Regions from separate parts of the Providencia manganoxydans genome, predicted to be linked through region 2. Evidence: predicted binding sites of a transcription regulator. Region 2 holds the regulator's gene; the other holds the start of a gene.
What was found. The regulator PhoB, encoded in region 2, activates phosphate uptake and scavenging genes when phosphate is short. The targets are predictions, from matches to a motif close to CTGTCATAAAACTGNCNNAT.
Positions count from the first base shown of each region.

Region 1: a site for PhoB is predicted at 7,215-7,234, ahead of rpoH (RNA polymerase sigma factor RpoH). Genes of this name have one in related genera too.

Region 1 is NZ_CP067099.1:3,710,439-3,719,447, reverse strand. It holds gene JI723_RS16920 (zinc/cadmium/mercury/lead-transporting ATPase) at 1-877, opposite strand, end outside; gene JI723_RS16915 (lysoplasmalogenase) at 1,156-1,782, opposite strand; gene JI723_RS16910 (DUF2500 domain-containing protein) at 1,893-2,243, shown strand; gene JI723_RS16905 (DUF1145 family protein) at 2,249-2,536, opposite strand; gene rsmD (16S rRNA (guanine(966)-N(2))-methyltransferase) at 2,526-3,128, opposite strand; gene ftsY (signal recognition particle-docking protein FtsY) at 3,486-5,456, shown strand; gene ftsE (cell division ATP-binding protein FtsE) at 5,463-6,128, shown strand; gene ftsX (permease-like cell division protein FtsX) at 6,121-7,098, shown strand; gene rpoH (RNA polymerase sigma factor RpoH) at 7,319-8,197, shown strand; gene JI723_RS16875 (VOC family protein) at 8,270-8,659, opposite strand; gene panM (aspartate 1-decarboxylase autocleavage activator PanM) at 8,664-9,009, opposite strand, start outside.
Region 2 is NZ_CP067099.1:879,418-888,426, forward strand. It holds gene JI723_RS03790 (AAA family ATPase) at 1-3,244, opposite strand, end outside; gene sbcD (exonuclease subunit SbcD) at 3,241-4,461, opposite strand; gene phoB (phosphate regulon transcriptional regulator PhoB) at 4,762-5,451, shown strand; gene phoR (phosphate regulon sensor histidine kinase PhoR) at 5,472-6,785, shown strand; gene brnQ (branched-chain amino acid transport system II carrier protein) at 7,465-8,790, shown strand; gene ggt (gamma-glutamyltransferase) at 8,857-9,009, opposite strand, start outside.

The DNA.
Region 1 (9,009 bases), 1.5 Mb from region 2:
CTTCTTCAGGAACAAGAGCCATCAGTGCACTGACTCCGCGCCTTGCTCGGCCTGCGGAGTAGGACTCCAACATTTCGCCTAACATAAATAGCAAGATAACCATTGCCGCTTCTTCGGTAGCTTGGATAAAAATGGCACCGATAGCTGCTACTGTCATCAATGTTTCGATGGCAAAAGGTGTACCTGTTCTAATTAAACGTAATGATTTACGTGCAATAGGGTAAAGCCCAAACAATGTCGTTAATGTAAAAGCAATCAGGCCAACTTTCGGGTTGATCAGCTCAATACCCCAGCTAATGGCCATCAGGATAGCTAAAATAATAACGGGTTTGGATTCGCTTAACAGGCTCTGCGGTGGCGCGATTGTTGCAGCGCTATTATTACCAACATCATGTAATTCATAACCCGCGGCTTCAACGGTTGAGCGGACGGTTGCACTGATATCACTATCGGCATCAACCACCAACTTTTCAGTTGCAAACAAAACCTTAGCTTGAGTCACTTGTGGTATTTGTTTAACGGCATTTTCGATTTTTTGCGCACAACTCGGGCAATCCATCCCACGGATTATCCAGTTGAAACGTTGTCCCGCTGTTTGTACGGGCTCAATTTCGTCTGCCACATTATGAGATACGCTACAGGCAGAGCCATGTTGATGTTCTGTATGATCATGAGTTTGATGAGAGGAACTACTACAGCCTGTGTGCTGATGAGTCTCCTCATCATCGTCAGGGTGTTTCTCAACAGTACTATGAGCATGGGTATGTGAGTCATCACTTACTTTTTGACTATTTTGTACAGCGGTAGACGAACAGCTGTTACTTGAGCAGCAAGAACTGGTGTGCTGATGTGCTTCTTTATGGTTGTGTGAGTGCATATAAGCCCCCTTATCAAACAATAAACTTATACTCGTCATACTTCAATTTGCAGGGCTTTTCGCTAAGGTATAAGTGACTGCGTTACGCCTAGGTCACATAGTTTATCTATGCTCCCCGTCTATCTTCGCTTGTCGCCTATCTGCAACTAGAATTATTTGGAGTATGATCAATATTGATAAGTCTACACTTTGGAGTCTACTCCAGAGTCAAATAAATAAAGGGGCGCCAATTGACAATAAATGCTATTTGAGAATTTTATCAATTGGCGAAGTGTATTTTATAGATAAATCGCTCGGATAATAAAGAATTGCCCAAGGAAATAGAGTGCGGCAACAATCGCTTTAGATGCTTTAAACGAGAAGCGGAAGCGTGCAATCAGCCAAATACAGTTGGAAATAAATAGCAAGAAAGCGCCAACCATAATGGAAAAGTTGTAATCACGACCTAAACCAAAGAACTGGTCACCAGCGACCCATGCCATGATCATGCTCATGATTAACAAAGCAAACACCATCGCTTGCATATCTTCTAATTTGGTCCAAATTAAAACTAGGGTGATAGCTGCAATGACTAGAGGGATAGGAAGCCAAGGTAGGTATAAGCTGAAATCAAGTTGCATACCAAAACTGATGGTATAGAGCAGGTAGCTAGTGAACATCAAAGCTACAGATGCAAGTAAGCGCTCACTTGATAGCATGCGCATCATATCAGCCAGTAGTGAAACTGCTAAACCGGCCAAGATCAGATAACCTTGAGAGGTTAAAAAATCAGCGTTCCACCCCCAAAGTAGTAGTAATATCAGTGTGATAGGACGAAATAGCCAGCGTTGCCACTCAGGGCCACGATAAGCGGCATCAACATACAGCCAACCAGAAAAAAGTACGGCAAGGAATGGCCAACTAATCATAAACACATCCTTATAGATTCGAATAAATGAAGCAACTGTGGTGGTATTAGTTCTTTGACATTAAGATAAACTATATTGTTGAACAGATTAAGTGCAATGTTAAATTTATGAATAAACCAATTTTATTAATTATTGTGTTTGCGATTATTGCAGTATTAGCGACTAAACGTTTTTTTGACCAACGCAAGCAAAATGAAATTAATGATAGTTCTTTACCCGTTAGCTACTCCGTCGTGGTAGAAAGTAAAAAAGACTATCCTTATCCAAATATGCGCTCTCGTGAACGTGATGTCGTGTCACCGGAAACTTTCCGCTACGAAGTTTATTTCAAGCCATTGAATAACATGAAGGTGATGAAAGTGATCGTAACCGAAAAACAGTATCAAGAGATTGAACAAGGCAGCCAAGGAACTTTGCGCATGCAAGGGACAAGGTTTCTTGGCTTCATACCTGATTAACGGTTTTATTGTTTTTTCTTAGCGTCTTCAATGGCTTGTTTTTGTTTCTTTTGCATGGCTAACATCTCAAATACGCCAAAAAAGAAAATACGTGTTTGCAGCCAACCTGATAATTTTTCGTCTTTGGCTAAGGTAGCTTTTAAAAAGATAGTCTGCAATGCATGCATGAAAATCATAAAGATCATCGCAATATCCATAAAATACTTCAGAGGCTTAGGAAATGGATGGATTAAATTGAATACCATAAATGCCCAAACACAAATCATTAGCACACGGCCTGCATTAATTAGCATGGCTTGTTTCCTCAATTGAATGACGAATAAATAAACGATAGGCGACTTGGCCTGCAATTTTCTCACGATGCAGCTGCCAATTTGTTGGAATGTTAGTAAGTGGTGACTCCGCTTCTGATTCTACATATATCCAGCTTTCATCGGCTAACCATTGGTTTTTTTCTAATAGTTGAATGGTTTCGAGTAGTAAGCCCTTGCGAAAAGGGGGATCAATAAACACCACATCAAAAGGGGTGCCTGTTTGTGCAAGCACTGCAAGGCTATTTCCTTGTACAATTGTGGCGTTATCTGCTTGCAAACGTGCTTTATTTTCAGTGAGTAACTGGCTGTTTTGTTTCTCTAATTCAATAAAAGTCACATGATCAGCAAATCGAGAGAGGGCTTCAAACCCCAGTGAGCCACTACCCGCAAAGCAATCAAGGCAACGCGCATCTCGTACAATAGGCATTAGCCAGTTAAATAAGGTTTCTTTAATTCTATCGGTGGTGGGACGTAAGCCCTCACTATCGCGGACAGGGAGTTTTCTTCCGCGCCATTTTCCACCGATGATACGTATTTGACCGATTGATGCACTTTGTGGTTTTTTTGCCATAATATCCATTGCTGCTCAATGTAACTGAGCGTCGAAAAATTGATGTTATACTCGCCATACCTCAAGTTGTAGCACTTTTCGTTAAGGTAGAGTGACTACGTTCATGCGCACTAGTGACATAGTGTTCTATGCGTCTAGTGATTGGTTCATCAGTTGCCTAGCCGCACCCTGAATTATTGAGAGTATATCTATTGTAGCGCGTCATTTTCACAGTTTTTACTTAAAAAATCAGATTAAATTGTCATGATTTTTCTTTCAGATATGTGTTGCAGCGCGATGAAATGATAGACTGCATGTAATTTTATTGCGATTTAATTATTAAGCGCCATGTTTTTACCGCGAGGAGTGTAGTGGCTGATGGCTAAAGACAAGAAAAAAGGCTTTTTCTCATGGTTGGGTTTTGGTCGTAAAGACGAAAAAGAGACCCAACAGCAAGAAGCAGAACAACAAAAAATAGATGCTGCTAAAGCGAATGAGCTGCAACAACAAGATAATGAAGCTGCCATCAAAGCAGCTGAAGATGAAGCCGAGCGCCAGTATCAAGAGAAGCAAGCGCAAGAGCAAGCGGCAATTAAGGCAGCTGAAGAAGAGGCGGAGCGCTTACATCAAGCACAGCAAGCTGAGTTAAAAGCAGCTCAAGAAGAAGCTGAACGCCAACGTCAAGCAGAGCTGGCGGCTGAGAAAGCCGCGCAAGAACAAGCGGAACGTGATCGCCAAGCCGCAGAAGCGGCGCGTGTAGCGGAAGAAGAAGCTGAACGCCAACGTCAAGCAGAGCTGGCAGCAGCGAAAGCCGCAGCAGAGCAAGCGGAACGTGATCGCCAAGCTGCGGAAGCGGCGCGTGTAGCGGAAGAAGAAGCCGAGCGTCAACGTCAAGCAGAGCTGGCAGCAGCGAAAGCCGCAGCAGAGCAAGCGGAACGTGATCGCCAAGCTGCGGAAGCGGCGCGTGTAGCGGAAGAAGAAGCCGAGCGCCAACGTCAAGCAGAGCTGTCGGCAGCGAAAGCCGCAGCAGAGCAAGCGGAACGTGATCGCCAAGCCGCGGAAGCGGCGCGTGTAGCGGAAGAAGAAGCTGAACGCCAACGTCAAGCAGAGCAGGCAGCAGCGAAAGCCGCAGCAGAGCAAGCCGAACGTGATCGCCAAGCCGCAGAAGCGGCGCGTGTAGCGGAAGAGGAAGCCGAGCGTCAACGCCAAGCAGAGCTGGCGGCTGCGAAAGCCGCAGCAGAGCAAGCGGAACGTGATCGCCAAGCTGCGGAAGCGGCGCGTGTAGCGGAAGAAGAAGCCGAGCGTCAACGCCAAGCTGCGGAACAAGCTGAGCTTGAAGCACAAGAAATTGTTGCATTACGCGATGAAGTTCTCAGTGAACAAACCGAAGAGGAAGAGCCTAAGCAAGTTGAACAAGAGAAACCGAAAAAAGAAGGTTTCTTTAGTCGTTTGAAAAAAGGTTTATTAAAAACTCGTCAAAATTTAGGTTCAGGTTTCCTTGGTTTATTCACGGGGAAAAAAATTGATGATGATCTTTTTGATGAATTAGAAGAACAGCTGTTGATCGCCGATGTTGGCGTTGAAACTACGCGCAAGATCATTGATAACTTAACTGCACATGCAAGTCGTAAAGATTTAAAAAATGCAGAAGCGTTATATGGTCGTCTGCGTGAAGAAATGTCTGATATTTTAGCAGGTGCGGACAAACCGCTGGTTATTGAAGACAAGAAACCCTATGTTATTCTTATGGTTGGGGTTAATGGTGTGGGTAAAACAACCACCATTGGTAAATTAGCTCGCCAGTATCAGTCCGAAGGGAAAAGCGTCATGTTAGCGGCTGGAGACACTTTCCGTGCTGCGGCGGTTGAGCAATTACAAGTATGGGGTGAGCGTAATCAGATCCCTGTTGTCGCTCAACATACGGGTGCCGATCCTGCATCTGTGATTTTTGATGCCATTCAATCTGCACAAGCAAAAGGTGTGGATGTTCTTATCGCTGATACCGCAGGTCGCTTGCAAAACAAAGCGCACTTGATGGAAGAATTGAAAAAAATCGTCCGAGTCATGAAGAAACTGGACGAAGAAGCGCCGCATGAAATCATGCTAACCTTAGATGCAAGTACTGGACAAAATGCTGTCAGTCAGGCGAAACTTTTTAATGATGCTGTAGGTCTGACAGGTATTACATTGACTAAGCTCGATGGTACAGCAAAAGGTGGGGTTATCTTCTCTATTGCTGATCAATTCGGTATTCCTATTCGTTATATCGGTATTGGTGAGGGAATTGAAGATTTGCGCCCATTTAAAGCAGACGACTTTATCGAGGCTCTATTTGCCCGAGAGGAATAATTTTCGATGATCCGCTTTGAACATGTCAGTAAAGCTTATCGTGGTGGCCGGCAGGCTCTTCAGGGGGTAGATTTTCATCTGCAACCGGGAGAGATGGCTTTTTTAACTGGGCACTCAGGTGCCGGTAAAAGTACGCTACTCAAACTCATTTGTGGTATTGAGCGCCCAAGTGCAGGGCATATACTGTTTAATGGTCATGATATCAGTCGATTGAAAAATCGGGAGATCCCTTTCTTGCGCAGGCAAATTGGGATGATTTTTCAAGATCATCACCTGCTATTTGATAGAACAGTTTATGACAACGTCGCGATGCCATTGATTATTTCAGGGGCGAGTTCAGAAGATATTCGTCGTCGAGTTTCGGCGGCTTTGGACAAAGTTGGTTTGCTTGATAAAGCAAAAAACCTGCCAATACAATTATCTGGCGGTGAGCAACAACGTGTTGGTATTGCCCGTGCGGTAGTCAATAAACCAACGATGTTATTAGCGGATGAACCAACGGGTAACCTTGATGGCGAATTGTCTGAGGGGATCATGCGTTTGTTTGAAGAGTTCAATCGTGTTGGTGTAACGGTGCTCATGGCGACTCATGATATTGCATTGATTGAGCGACGTAACTGCCGTGTACTGACCCTGAGTGAAGGAAGAATGGTCGGAGGTCAACATGGCTAAAAATGTACGCAAAGGTAGACCAGAAAGGCCAATGCAGTCAAAAACCAAAGCGTTGAAAGGTGGCTGGCGTGAGCAATGGCGTTATGCATGGTTAAATACGATTGCGGATATGCTAAGACAGCCTCTAGCGACCTTTTTGACGGTTATGGTAATTGCAATTTCTTTAGCTTTACCAAGTCTTTGTTACATTGTTTGGAAAAACGTTGCTCAAGCAGCAAACCAATGGTATCCGACGCCTCAGCTTACTGTTTATTTAGATAAATCCCTTGATGAGCAAGGTGGACAAAATGTGGTTAATCAACTGCAAGCCCTTGATGGGGTTGAAAGTGTAAACTACTTGTCACGTGATCAAGCGATGAGCGAGTTCCGTAGTTGGTCGGGTTTTAGTACCGCACTTGATATGTTAGAAGAAAACCCATTACCTGCTGTGGCAATCATTACACCAAAAATTGATTTTCAAAGCTCAGAGGTGTTAACCACCTTACGTGACCGAGTCGGTCAGGTTAGTGGTATTGAAGAAGTACGCATGGATGACAGCTGGTTCTCTCGACTTGCGGCGTTGACTCAGTTGGTTGGGCAAATTGCGACGGTGATTGGTGTTTTAATGATTGTGTCGCTATTCCTTGTTATTGGTAATAGTGTACGTTTAAATATTTTTGCCCGTCGAGATACCATTAATGTTATGAAACTCATCGGTGCGACAGATGGATTTATTATGCGGCCATTCCTACATGGCGGCTTGCTAATGGGGGCACTTGGTGCAGTGATCTCCCTGATTATGTCTGCACTATTGGTTTGGAAGTTATCCGATGTTGTGACCCAAGTTGCGAGTGTCTTTGGCACACAATTCCATATCGAAGGACTGCTATGGGAAGAATCATTATTGGTTATTCTTATGTCAGCAATGATTGGTTGGGTGGCCGCGTGGCTAGCAACAGTTCAGCATCTACGCCATTTTACACCTGAGTAATCATAGTATTATCGGCACAGCGGTCAACTTTGCCGACTGTGCCGATAAAAAAAACGATATAAGTAGGAACTTTTGAGTTTTACAAATGTCTGACTTTGACTTGCTGCGATAATAGTAAGTGTCATTTATTTGACTCACTAAAACTGCTAAACTACGTTTCACTAATCTCGTATATCACATCGAATTAATCTCTTTTATATTATTTTCAATGAGGATCTGAATGACCAAAGACATGCAATCATTAGCACTTGTTCCGCAAGGAAGTATTGAAGCCTATATGCGGGCGGCTAATGCTTATCCTATGCTCACCGCTGAGGAAGAAAAGGAACTTGCTGAACGGCTGCATTACCATGGTGATCTGGATGCGGCAAAACAATTGATCCTATCGCACCTGCGTTTTGTGATCCATGTGGCTCGTAGCTACGCAGGCTATGGTTTACCGCAGGCAGATCTCATTCAAGAAGGAAATATTGGCCTGATGAAGGCCGTTCGTCGCTTTAATCCAGAAGTTGGCGTTCGCTTAGTTTCTTTCGCTGTTCATTGGATCAAAGCTGAAATTCATGAATACGTCTTACGTAATTGGCGTATTGTTAAAGTTGCAACCACTAAATCACAACGTAAGCTGTTTTTTAACTTAAGAAAAAACAAAAAACGTCTTGGTTGGTTTAATCAAGATGAAGTAGATATGGTGGCAAAAGAGCTGGGTGTTAGCACAAAAGATGTCCGTGAAATGGAATCCCGTATGTCTGCGCAAGACATGGCATTTGATATGTCAGACGATGATGACAGCGGTGATTTTGGTCAGCCTGTTGCGCCTGTGCTGTACTTGCAAGATAAGTCGTCGGATTTTGCAGGTTCTATCGAAGAAGATAACTGGGAAAGCCATGCGACAGATCGCCTTGCAGATGCTTTAGATTCATTAGACGAACGTAGCCAAGACATCATTCGCGCGCGTTGGTTGGATGATGATAATAAAACGACGTTACAAGAACTGGCTGACAAATATGGTGTTTCTGCTGAACGTGTCCGCCAGCTGGAAAAAAACGCAATGAAAAAATTGCGTGCTGCTATGGAAGATGACGAAGAAGACGAATACTAATCTTCTTTTAATCTATCTACTCCTGCATTTATTGTTACCAATCACTATGGTGCAATAAATGCAGAAATTATTTTATGACTCACTATATAGCTCTAGGGGTAATCCATCAGGATCAGCAAAAAAGGTAAATCTTTTTTGTGTATAGGGATCCACTCGTGGTGCTTCACAAGCCACATCATGTTGGCGCAAATAATCAATCCACTTATCAAGATCATCAACGCTAAACGCCAAATGACGTAAGCCACAAGCTTCGGGGTAACTTAGACGTGGTGGTGGCGTTGGAAAACTAAACAATTCAATTTGATACTGATTATCTAGTGCTAAATCGGCCTTCCACGAATCAGACTCTACTCGATAATGTTCTTCCAATAAATGCATACCTAAGATCTGGCAATAAAAATGTTTACTCAATGCGTAATCAGAAGCAATGATGGCAACATGATGGATCCGTTTTAGTTTCATCTAATTAAACTCGCTTTTCCCATTGATTTTCATTTGCTGTTTCCGTAAAGCCGCAGGCTAATAAAAACGGTATGAGTATATTTTTATTTGTATCGGTAACGTCTTCTAAACTAAACAGCCAATGCGTGACTTGGGGCTGTTGTCGGCAAATTTCATCCAGCAAATAAAGCCCTACACCACGACGGCGGGTGATCTCACGTATTAAAAAGTGGCTAATAATTCCTTGTTGGTGGTTAATTTGCACTTTTGCAGCACCAAGTAGGCGATCATTAAAACGCGCCGCATAGATTTTTTGTTCTGATTTAATCAGATCATCGACGTGATTTCGGGTCTGGTCTGTCCAGATTTTG
Region 2 (9,009 bases):
CAAAGGTTAAGCCTTGTGCATAGCGACGGAATTTATCTCCCTCGGCAGAGCCAATTAATTCATTGAGTAGTCCCCAATCATCACAATGCGCTTGGCTTTGTTCTATTTCCTGTAATAGGCCACGCTGTTGGTGGCGTTGCTGCTTATCAGTATTTAGCTGACTGATAATTTGCCCTTGCTGCTGATTGAGATTTTTTATTGCACTATCAAGTTCATTAATATCATGCTGCAATTGTGCTTGCTGGGTATTTAACATCTCTTTTGGCTGTTGTGCCAAATGCTCTTGTAATGCTAACTCACCTTCTTTATAACGTGTTTCTGCTTGTATGCAGGATTGCTTTAATTGTTGATGTAATTGTTCTAATCGCAATTTTTCTTCAGCTGATAATAACGCTTCCAAAAATGTCTGCTGTGTCGCAAAAGGGCTGTTTATCAGTGCTTGATTAAAATGTTCTTGGGCGCTGCTCTGTTGCTGCTGACCCTTCTCAATCGCACTGCTAACTTCACGATAGCTCCCTTTTAGTGATGCGATTTCTTTTTCACGATAAGTCACTTGCTCGTTGAGCTGTTGTAGCTGAGCAGTGATCTTCTCTTGTTCTACGCGTAATTGGCTGACAAATTGTGAGATGGATTGACCTCCCAGCAATGATTGTCGCGAGTGCTGCTTTTGTTGCAGTAACAGTTGCAGTTGTTGTAACTGCTGTTGGCTATTTTCTAATTGTTGTTTCACCGTAGCTTGTTGAGCGACTTCGGCCTGTAACATAGCCTCTGTGACGGCAATTTTTTTGGTGAGATCTTGGATGGCCTGTTTTTTGACTTCATATAACTGACCGCGTTTTTCTAGTCCATCAAACCACTGAGAAATGTGTTCATTAGCCGGTAATTGAAAGGCTGATAATGACGATTGCAGTTGTTGATGTTGTTCATTATATCGTTGTTGCTGAGTCACTAGCTGCGTTTGGGTTTCATCGATTGAGCGTTGAATGTGCTGTATGCGCTCATCAAGTAAAGTTAACGTTGATTGTTGCTGCTTATTTAATGATTGTTTTTCATGCAACTGATGCTTTGATTGCTGATATTCACGTTCTAGTAACGTGAAATCCTCCAAGAGCTGTTGTTGGCGAGAGAGCTGTTGCTGGCTTTGATTGAGCAGCTGCTCTACGGCGCTTTGCTCAATCGCTAAATCATCAATCATTGCTTTCTGACAGGTTGTTACCCACTGTTTTTGTATGTGACTTTCTTGATTGGCAAGTTGTAATAGTGCTTGCTGGTTGTCCTCTTGCCGTTGAATATCCTTTTGCAATTGTGTTTGTTGAGTGACTAAGGTGTGTTTGAGTTGCTCAAATTGCGTTGTTAGTTCATGTAAACGTTGTTCTGTTTGGCTCGGCTCAATGGCTTGATATTCGGTTACCGCAGGGTGTTCAGTTGCTCCACAAAGTGGGCAAGGGTTACCTGCGATCAGCTGTTGGCGTTCTGTTTCTAAGCTGACTATTTTTTGTTCTAATCGTAATCGAGCCTGTAAATCGGTTAAATGTGGCTGAGTATGGCTAATTTGTGTTTCTATCTGTTGGCACTGTTTTTCAACTTGTGTGATTGATTGGGTAATCTCTTTTTGTTGAGTTAATTTAATTTGCTGCTGATTTTGCAGCTCTTGCCATTGAGTAAGCAGAACGGGTAACAATTGTAGATGCTGTGCTGTTATGCGCAATTGCTCAACAGATTGGCTAATTTTTTCAAGATCATGAGTTTCCAGCCATGCTAAATATTTTTTTTCAATTTGCTGGTAAATAGCACTATCTTGCTCAACTTGTTGTTGAAGTTGCGCATATTGTTCGGTTTGTTGCTTTTGTTCATTGCATGACGTTGCATATTGTTGTTTTAGTGTCTGCTGTTTCTGTTCAAGCTGGGTAACTTGTTTTTTAGATTGTTCAAGATATTGCTCCTGTTGACGCCATGAAGCAATATGTTGCGAAATTAGTGCATCTTGTTGGTTTTCTTGCAAATAATGCTGAATAGTGCTGAGTTCTGTATTTGACAGTGTTATTTGCTGTTGAGCACGTTCAATTACGGTTTGTTTTGTTTGATGTTGGGATTGATATTGATTTTGTTGCTCTAGTATTTCTTTAATTTGCTGATTTAAATTAATAATTTCGTTATCTAATGGGCGAACTTGGTTATCGATCACTAACGTTTGTTGCTGGACGTAGCTTAGGTGCTGCGTATTTTGCGTATTAACTTGTGTTAATTGTTCTTGTAATGGAGCTAGCTGTTGAGTCTGAGTATTTAGAGCCAGTAAAAGATTTTGCTGTTTTTCTAATAATTCATTTAGTGATTGTTGTTGGCGCTCTACATCTTGCCATAGAGGGCGTAGGTGCTCAGCAGGGATGTTATCAGTGAGTTTTTTTAGTTCAGGTTCAGCTAATTGATAGGCACTTTGAGCTTGTTGCAGCTCTAATTGCTGCTGTTGTAAACGTATATTGAGTTGCTGTTGGCGTTGCTGCCAATGTAGTATTTGCTGATTTTGTGTACGCTTTTGATTTAACTCTATTTCTTTTTCAGCCAAACGTTGTTGTTCAGTGAGTAATGTTTGATATTCATCTTCTGTGAGTAAGTGAATACTTTGTGCACGAGCTTTTAAAATTTCTAAATCATTTTTAACGTGTTTGTGCTGACGATAAATGTAACTCGAGATTTGGCTATAAATTTCGGTGCCAGTGATTTCCTCAAGTAAATCAGCTCGTTCTTTTTCACTGGCATTCAAAAAGGCTGCAAAATCACCTTGAGATAGAAGGATTGATTTAGTGAAACGGCCAAAATCGAGCCCAGTAATTTGAATAATTTGCTCTCTGACTTCACTGATTTTCTCAGCGATAATTTTGCCATCATTCACCGTGGCTAACTCGGCCTTCGGTGACTGTAATTTACCATCAGGCTTATTACTTGCGCGTCTTTGGCTCCAAAAAGCGCGGTAGGCTGTTCCTTTCACTTCAAACTCAACTTCCGCAAGACATTCGCCTGTGTGACGGGTCATGAGTTCATTTTGGCTGGCTGATAAGGTATTTAAACGCGGAGTTTGATGATAAAGAGCAAGACAAATCGCATCTAACAGTGTTGTTTTACCAGCTCCGGTAGGGCCAGTAATGGCGAATAGGCCTTGGCTGATAAAAGGTTCTTGGTTAAAGTCAATTTTCCATTCACCTTTGAGGGAGTTAATATTTTTAAAACGTAAACTCAGTATTTTCATGCGTCCCCCTCAAGCTCAGAACGTAATGCATCGTGAGATTGTTTAAATAGCAGTAAGAGCCGTTGTTCTTTTTCTTTATCGCCCAGTTCTTCTTCTGTTAAGCGACGTAAAAACACCTCTTCGGCGGTAAGCTCATTTAATGTTTCATTGGCGAGAGCTGTCTGTTGGCCTTGTGGCTGCTTGCGAGCTCGACGTAACAAAACCACGTCAACAGGTAAATCTTTAACCAATGCTTCAATACGTTGCTGTATATCAGCAAGGTAGTCTTGGCTGGCAACCTCGATATCCAGCCAAATGGGTTGAATATTGTCATTATTATCTATTTCATTTAGCTGCTTTTGGATATCGGCAAGTGATCCTTTGAGGGTTTTTAATGGCTGAAATATAGGGATCGGTAATTGTTGAATTTGAGCGATATCACTGCGATCGAACTCCACTAAACAAACGCTTTTTTGTTGTTCAGCTTCATCAAAACTTAATGCAATAGGTGACCCGCAATAGCGAATGTGCGGTTTTCCGCCGATGACTTGTGGACGATGGATATGCCCCAATGCAATATAGTCGGCAGGGGGAAAGGCTCCTGATGGAAAGGCATCTAGGGTGCCGATATAAATATCCCGCACAGAATCAGAAACTTCGGCACCAACAACGGTTAGATGACCTGTGGCAATAATCGGAATTTCAAGCCCCAAAGCTTCACGTTGTTGCTGGGCTAGTTGATAGCTACACTGATAATATTCACTAATTGCATTTTGTAGTGAGAGCTGTTTTTGTTCGCTACTTTGCCCTGCAACGCTGAGTTGAATATCCCTTGGGCGCAGAAATGGGATAGCGCATAGCAATGCCCCTGGCTCACCTTGTGCATTTTTAAGTGTGATGACATGGGGTTGACTACCCGAGGTGACAACATCAGTATTTAAATAAGCCAGTAGTGAACTGGTTTCATTTAACACAGAAACAGAATCATGATTACCGCTGAGTATCACCAATTGGCAGCCAGTTTGTTGTAAAGAGACGACAAATTGGTTGTAAAGTTCTCTTGCATAGCTGGGCGGTGAGCCCGTATCAAAGATATCACCGGCAACAATGACAGCATCAACCTGATATTGTTTAACTTGTTCGATTAGCCAAGTTAAGAAATATTGGTGTTCCGCAGCACGGCTTTTTGTAAAAAAATATTGGCCAAGGTGCCAGTCAGAGGTATGGATGATACGCATCAATATAGGTTCCTAAGGATGACTAATCGTCATATTTAAAGTTGCAGTTACCAACGCTATCACTTGAAGTATGACGAATACTGGAATTGAAATTATGCTAATTGAACGTTATGCAGTATACCTTATCAGAGCGCGTTGATGCGGAGAATTGTCGTTTTGCTCATATGACCTCGATATTTCACTAAAATGACAATTATTATCGGACTATCATCATTGAGTGTTAACATTCATAATTCTGTCATAAAAGTGACGCATAATGATTTTACTTTTAATAATCTCTTCTTATTTACAGGATTAATCATGGCAAGACGCATTCTAGTAGTTGAAGATGAAGCGCCCATCCGAGAAATGGTTTGTTTTGTACTAGAGCAGAATGGTTTTCAGTCTATTGAAGCTGATGATTATGATTCCGCAATTGCGCAGTTAGTTGACCCGTTACCTGATTTGGTGTTATTGGATTGGATGATCCCGGGTGGTTCAGGGATCCAAGTAATTAAACATATGAAACGTGACAGTGACACGCGTGATGTGCCCGTGATGATGCTGACTGCGCGTGGGGAAGAGGAAGACCGAGTAAAAGGGCTAGAAGTTGGGGCTGATGATTATTTGATTAAGCCTTTTTCACCAAAAGAGCTGGTGGCTCGTGTTAAAGCCATTTTACGTCGTATTTCGCCGATGGCGACAGAAGACATCATTGAAATGAACGGGTTAACATTAGATCCAACCTCTCACCGTGTCAGTAGTCAAGATACGCCTATTGATATGGGGCCAACGGAATATAAATTACTGCATTTCTTTATGACTCACCCTGAGCGGGTGTATAGTCGTGAGCAGCTACTTAATTATGTTTGGGGCGCAAATGTTTATGTAGAAGATCGCACCGTTGACGTACATATTCGCCGCCTTAGAAAGGCATTAGAAGTCGAAGGGCATGATAAAATGGTGCAAACAGTTCGTGGTACGGGCTATCGCTTCTCAACGCGTTACTGATAACTAAAGGGGATTCCCGCGTGCTTGAACGCTTATCATGGAAACAGCTGATTTTAGGGCTGTTTTTATTTATTTTACCTGCATTAATTTTATCTTTATTTATCGGCCATCTTGCATGGCTGTTGGTGATTTCGCTTGCAGCAGCGCTGATTTGGCATAGTTATAACTTAATGAAACTGTCATATTGGTTATGGCTAGACCGTAGTATGCTCCCTCCTGATGGTAAAGGTGGATGGGAACCCATATTTTACGGGATATATCAAATGCAACAACGTAATCGTAAACGTCGTCGTGAGCTAGGACAATTAATTAAGCGGTTTCGAAGTGGGGCTGAATCTTTACCTGATGCCGTGGTAATGATGACGCTTGAAGGGAATATTTTTTGGTGTAATCGCCATGCCCAACACTTATTGGGTTTTCGTTGGCCTGAAGATAGTGGACAACCTATTTTTAACTTACTACGTTACCCTGATTTTAGTCGTTATTTTACCTTACAGAATTATGAGCAACCGTTAACGCTTGAGCTGAATAGTGGTGCGATTGTTGAATTTCGTATTCTTCCTTATACGGAAGGTCAATTATTAATGGTGGCTCGCGATGTCACTGAAAAACGTCGGTTAGAAAAAGCACGTAGAGATTTTTTTGCTAACGTAAGTCATGAGTTACGCACGCCATTGACGGTTATTCAGGGGTATCTTGAAGTACTGGATGACCAAGAAAATACCTCACCCGCCAATAAAAAAGCCCTTCATGTGATGCAAGAACAAGCACACCGTATGGATAGCTTGGTTAAGCAATTATTGCAACTATCACGTATTGAAGTGGCTCCACAAATTAGTTTAGATGAGCAGATTAATATCCCTGTTATTTTAAAAATGATTGAGCAAGAGGCGATTAGCTTAAGTCAGGGGCGGCAACAATTTGAATTTTCTGTCGATGAAAAACTGCGTGTTTATGGTAATGAGGAACAACTGCGTAGTGCGGTAGCAAACTTAGTGTATAACGCGATTGCTCATACACCTGAAGGCTCAACTATTCGTGTTAGTTGGCAGAAAAATCATCATGGCGCACGCTTTAGTGTGGCAGATAATGGTACAGGGATCCCTGCTGAACATATCCCTCGCTTGACCGAGCGTTTTTATCGTGTTGATAAAGCAAGGACTCGCCATGGGAGTGGCGGAACAGGTTTAGGCTTAGCCATCGTCAAACATGCTTTACAGCACCATAATAGTCAGTTAGTGATCACCAGCCAACTTGGCAAAGGCAGTGAGTTCTCTTTTACTTTACCACCGGTGTTGATTGTAACTGATAAGAAAACGGTTAAGACAGTATAAATAGCCCCTAACATGATCCTTGATGAAAGTGGCAGCTAGTTGCCGCTTTTGCTTGTTAATTCAACGTATATATCCCTTTTTTAGATGTTTATTTGTTCTTTTTTAGTGATAAAAGCCAGTAGCCAAGGTCAACTTTCTCTAAACTCTAGCGACTTCTCAGGTCATTCGATATTCTATTTCCTCGTCCTCATTTAGCCACTGTCATGGTAAATAGCGAGAGTGAATAATCGCATATTGATTGTTTTTTGTTCAAATCATATAGTGTATATTCGTAGTTTACTGACAGTAATCACTGGCTAGCAAAAATACTTTAGTGTTTTATGCTTGTTTTCTGGTTTGCTATTGCCTTTTTACCCTATAAAAGTTTTACTTGTAGCCAGTTATTGGCGATTTTCCCTATTTTCTGAGTTTTCATCTTGCCTGATGTGATAAATAATACACATTGTATTGTTAATGGCTTGTTAATTAAAATTCTATGCTCTACATGGTTCGAGGTATAACTAGGCGGCGAGTGAGTGAAGTGCTAAGGGCATACAAAGGTATGTGACTAGTCGGAACGAATGATGCCATTAGTGTTGTAACTTGAAGAGTGACGAGTGTGTCGTCAATTATAATTCAAAGAGATACCTATAGGCGTCTCTACATTTTCTAATATCGTTACATAGATTTAATATAAAATATGGCTCATCGTTTAACATCCAGAGATATTATTGCCTTAGGTTTTATGACCTTTGCGCTATTTGTTGGGGCTGGAAATATCATATTTCCACCTATGGTCGGCTTACAAGCAGGTGAACAAGTTTGGACCGCAGCCCTTGGTTTCCTTGTAACTGGCGTTGGTCTCCCCGTTTTAACCGTTATTGCACTAGCTAAAGTCGGTGGTGGCATTGAATCCTTAAGTACACCTGTAGGCAAAACCGCAGGTTTATTACTTGCCGTTGTTGCTTACCTTTCAGTTGGGCCTTTATTTGCGACACCTCGTACCGCAACCGTATCATATAAAGTGGGCATAGCACCGTTACTTGGCGGTGAATCTGACATCTCGCTATTGATTTACAGTGCGGTCTATTTTGTGTTAGTGATCGGTATTTCATTGTATCCGGGAAAATTACTCGACAGTGTTGGCCACATACTCGCACCGGTGAAAATGCTGGCTTTAGCTATCCTTGGCGTTGCTGCGGTATTGTGGCCGGCAGGTGAACCACTGCCTTCAACAGATGCATATCGTGATATGGCATTCTCTAATGGATTTATCAATGGTTATTTAACCATGGACACGTTAGGGGCGATGGTATTTGGTATTGTTATTGTTAATGCTGCGCGTTCTCGAGGAATTGAAAACTCTTCATTATTAACGCGTTATACTATGTGGGCTGGTTTAATTGCAGGGGTATTGCTGACACTGGTTTATCTATCATTATTTAAATTAGGTGAAAACAGCGCATCAATTATTCCTAATCCACAAGATGGGGCAGACATTCTGCACGCGTATGTTCAATATACCTTTGGCGATTATGGTAGTTTCTTCCTAGCTGTTCTGATTTTCGTTGCTTGTATGGTGACGGCGGTCGGTTTGACTTGCGCTTGTGCTGAGTTCTTTAGCCGCTATGTGCCGATTTCATATCGTACTTTAGTGCTGATACTTGGCGTGTTTTCTATGGTGGTCTCTAACCTTGGCTTAAGTAAGCTGATTGCATTTTCTGTTCCTGTGTTAGTGGCGATCTATCCACCTTGTATTGTGTTGATCTTACTTAGCTTCACGCTCAAGTGGTGGCGTAACCCAAGTGTAGTGATTGCACCAACTATGTTGACGAGTTTTGTGGTTGGGTTGATTGGCGCTGCAAAAGCATCAGATAACCTGAAAGATTATATTCCTGAATGGATGACCTCTATTCCACTGTATCAGCAAGACTTAGCGTGGTTATTGCCTTCGATTGTCGTGCTAATTGTTGCAGCTGTTTGTGATCGGGTGGTGACGCCAGCAACTGAGCATCATCAGGCTTAATAGAACTATATTAAAAACCAAAAGGAGCAAATTTGCTCCTTTTGGTTTATTTGAAATAGGGATAGTTTAATTAACGCCAACAGCACTACCCGCAGGGCGTCTTACATCGTTTGCCCCATAGATATAGCCTTGGCGAACTTTACCTGAAACAGCAGAGTCATTACCTGACGAATCCGTTTTGTCACCTTTTGCATCAGGTACAGGAACCATAATCAGCTC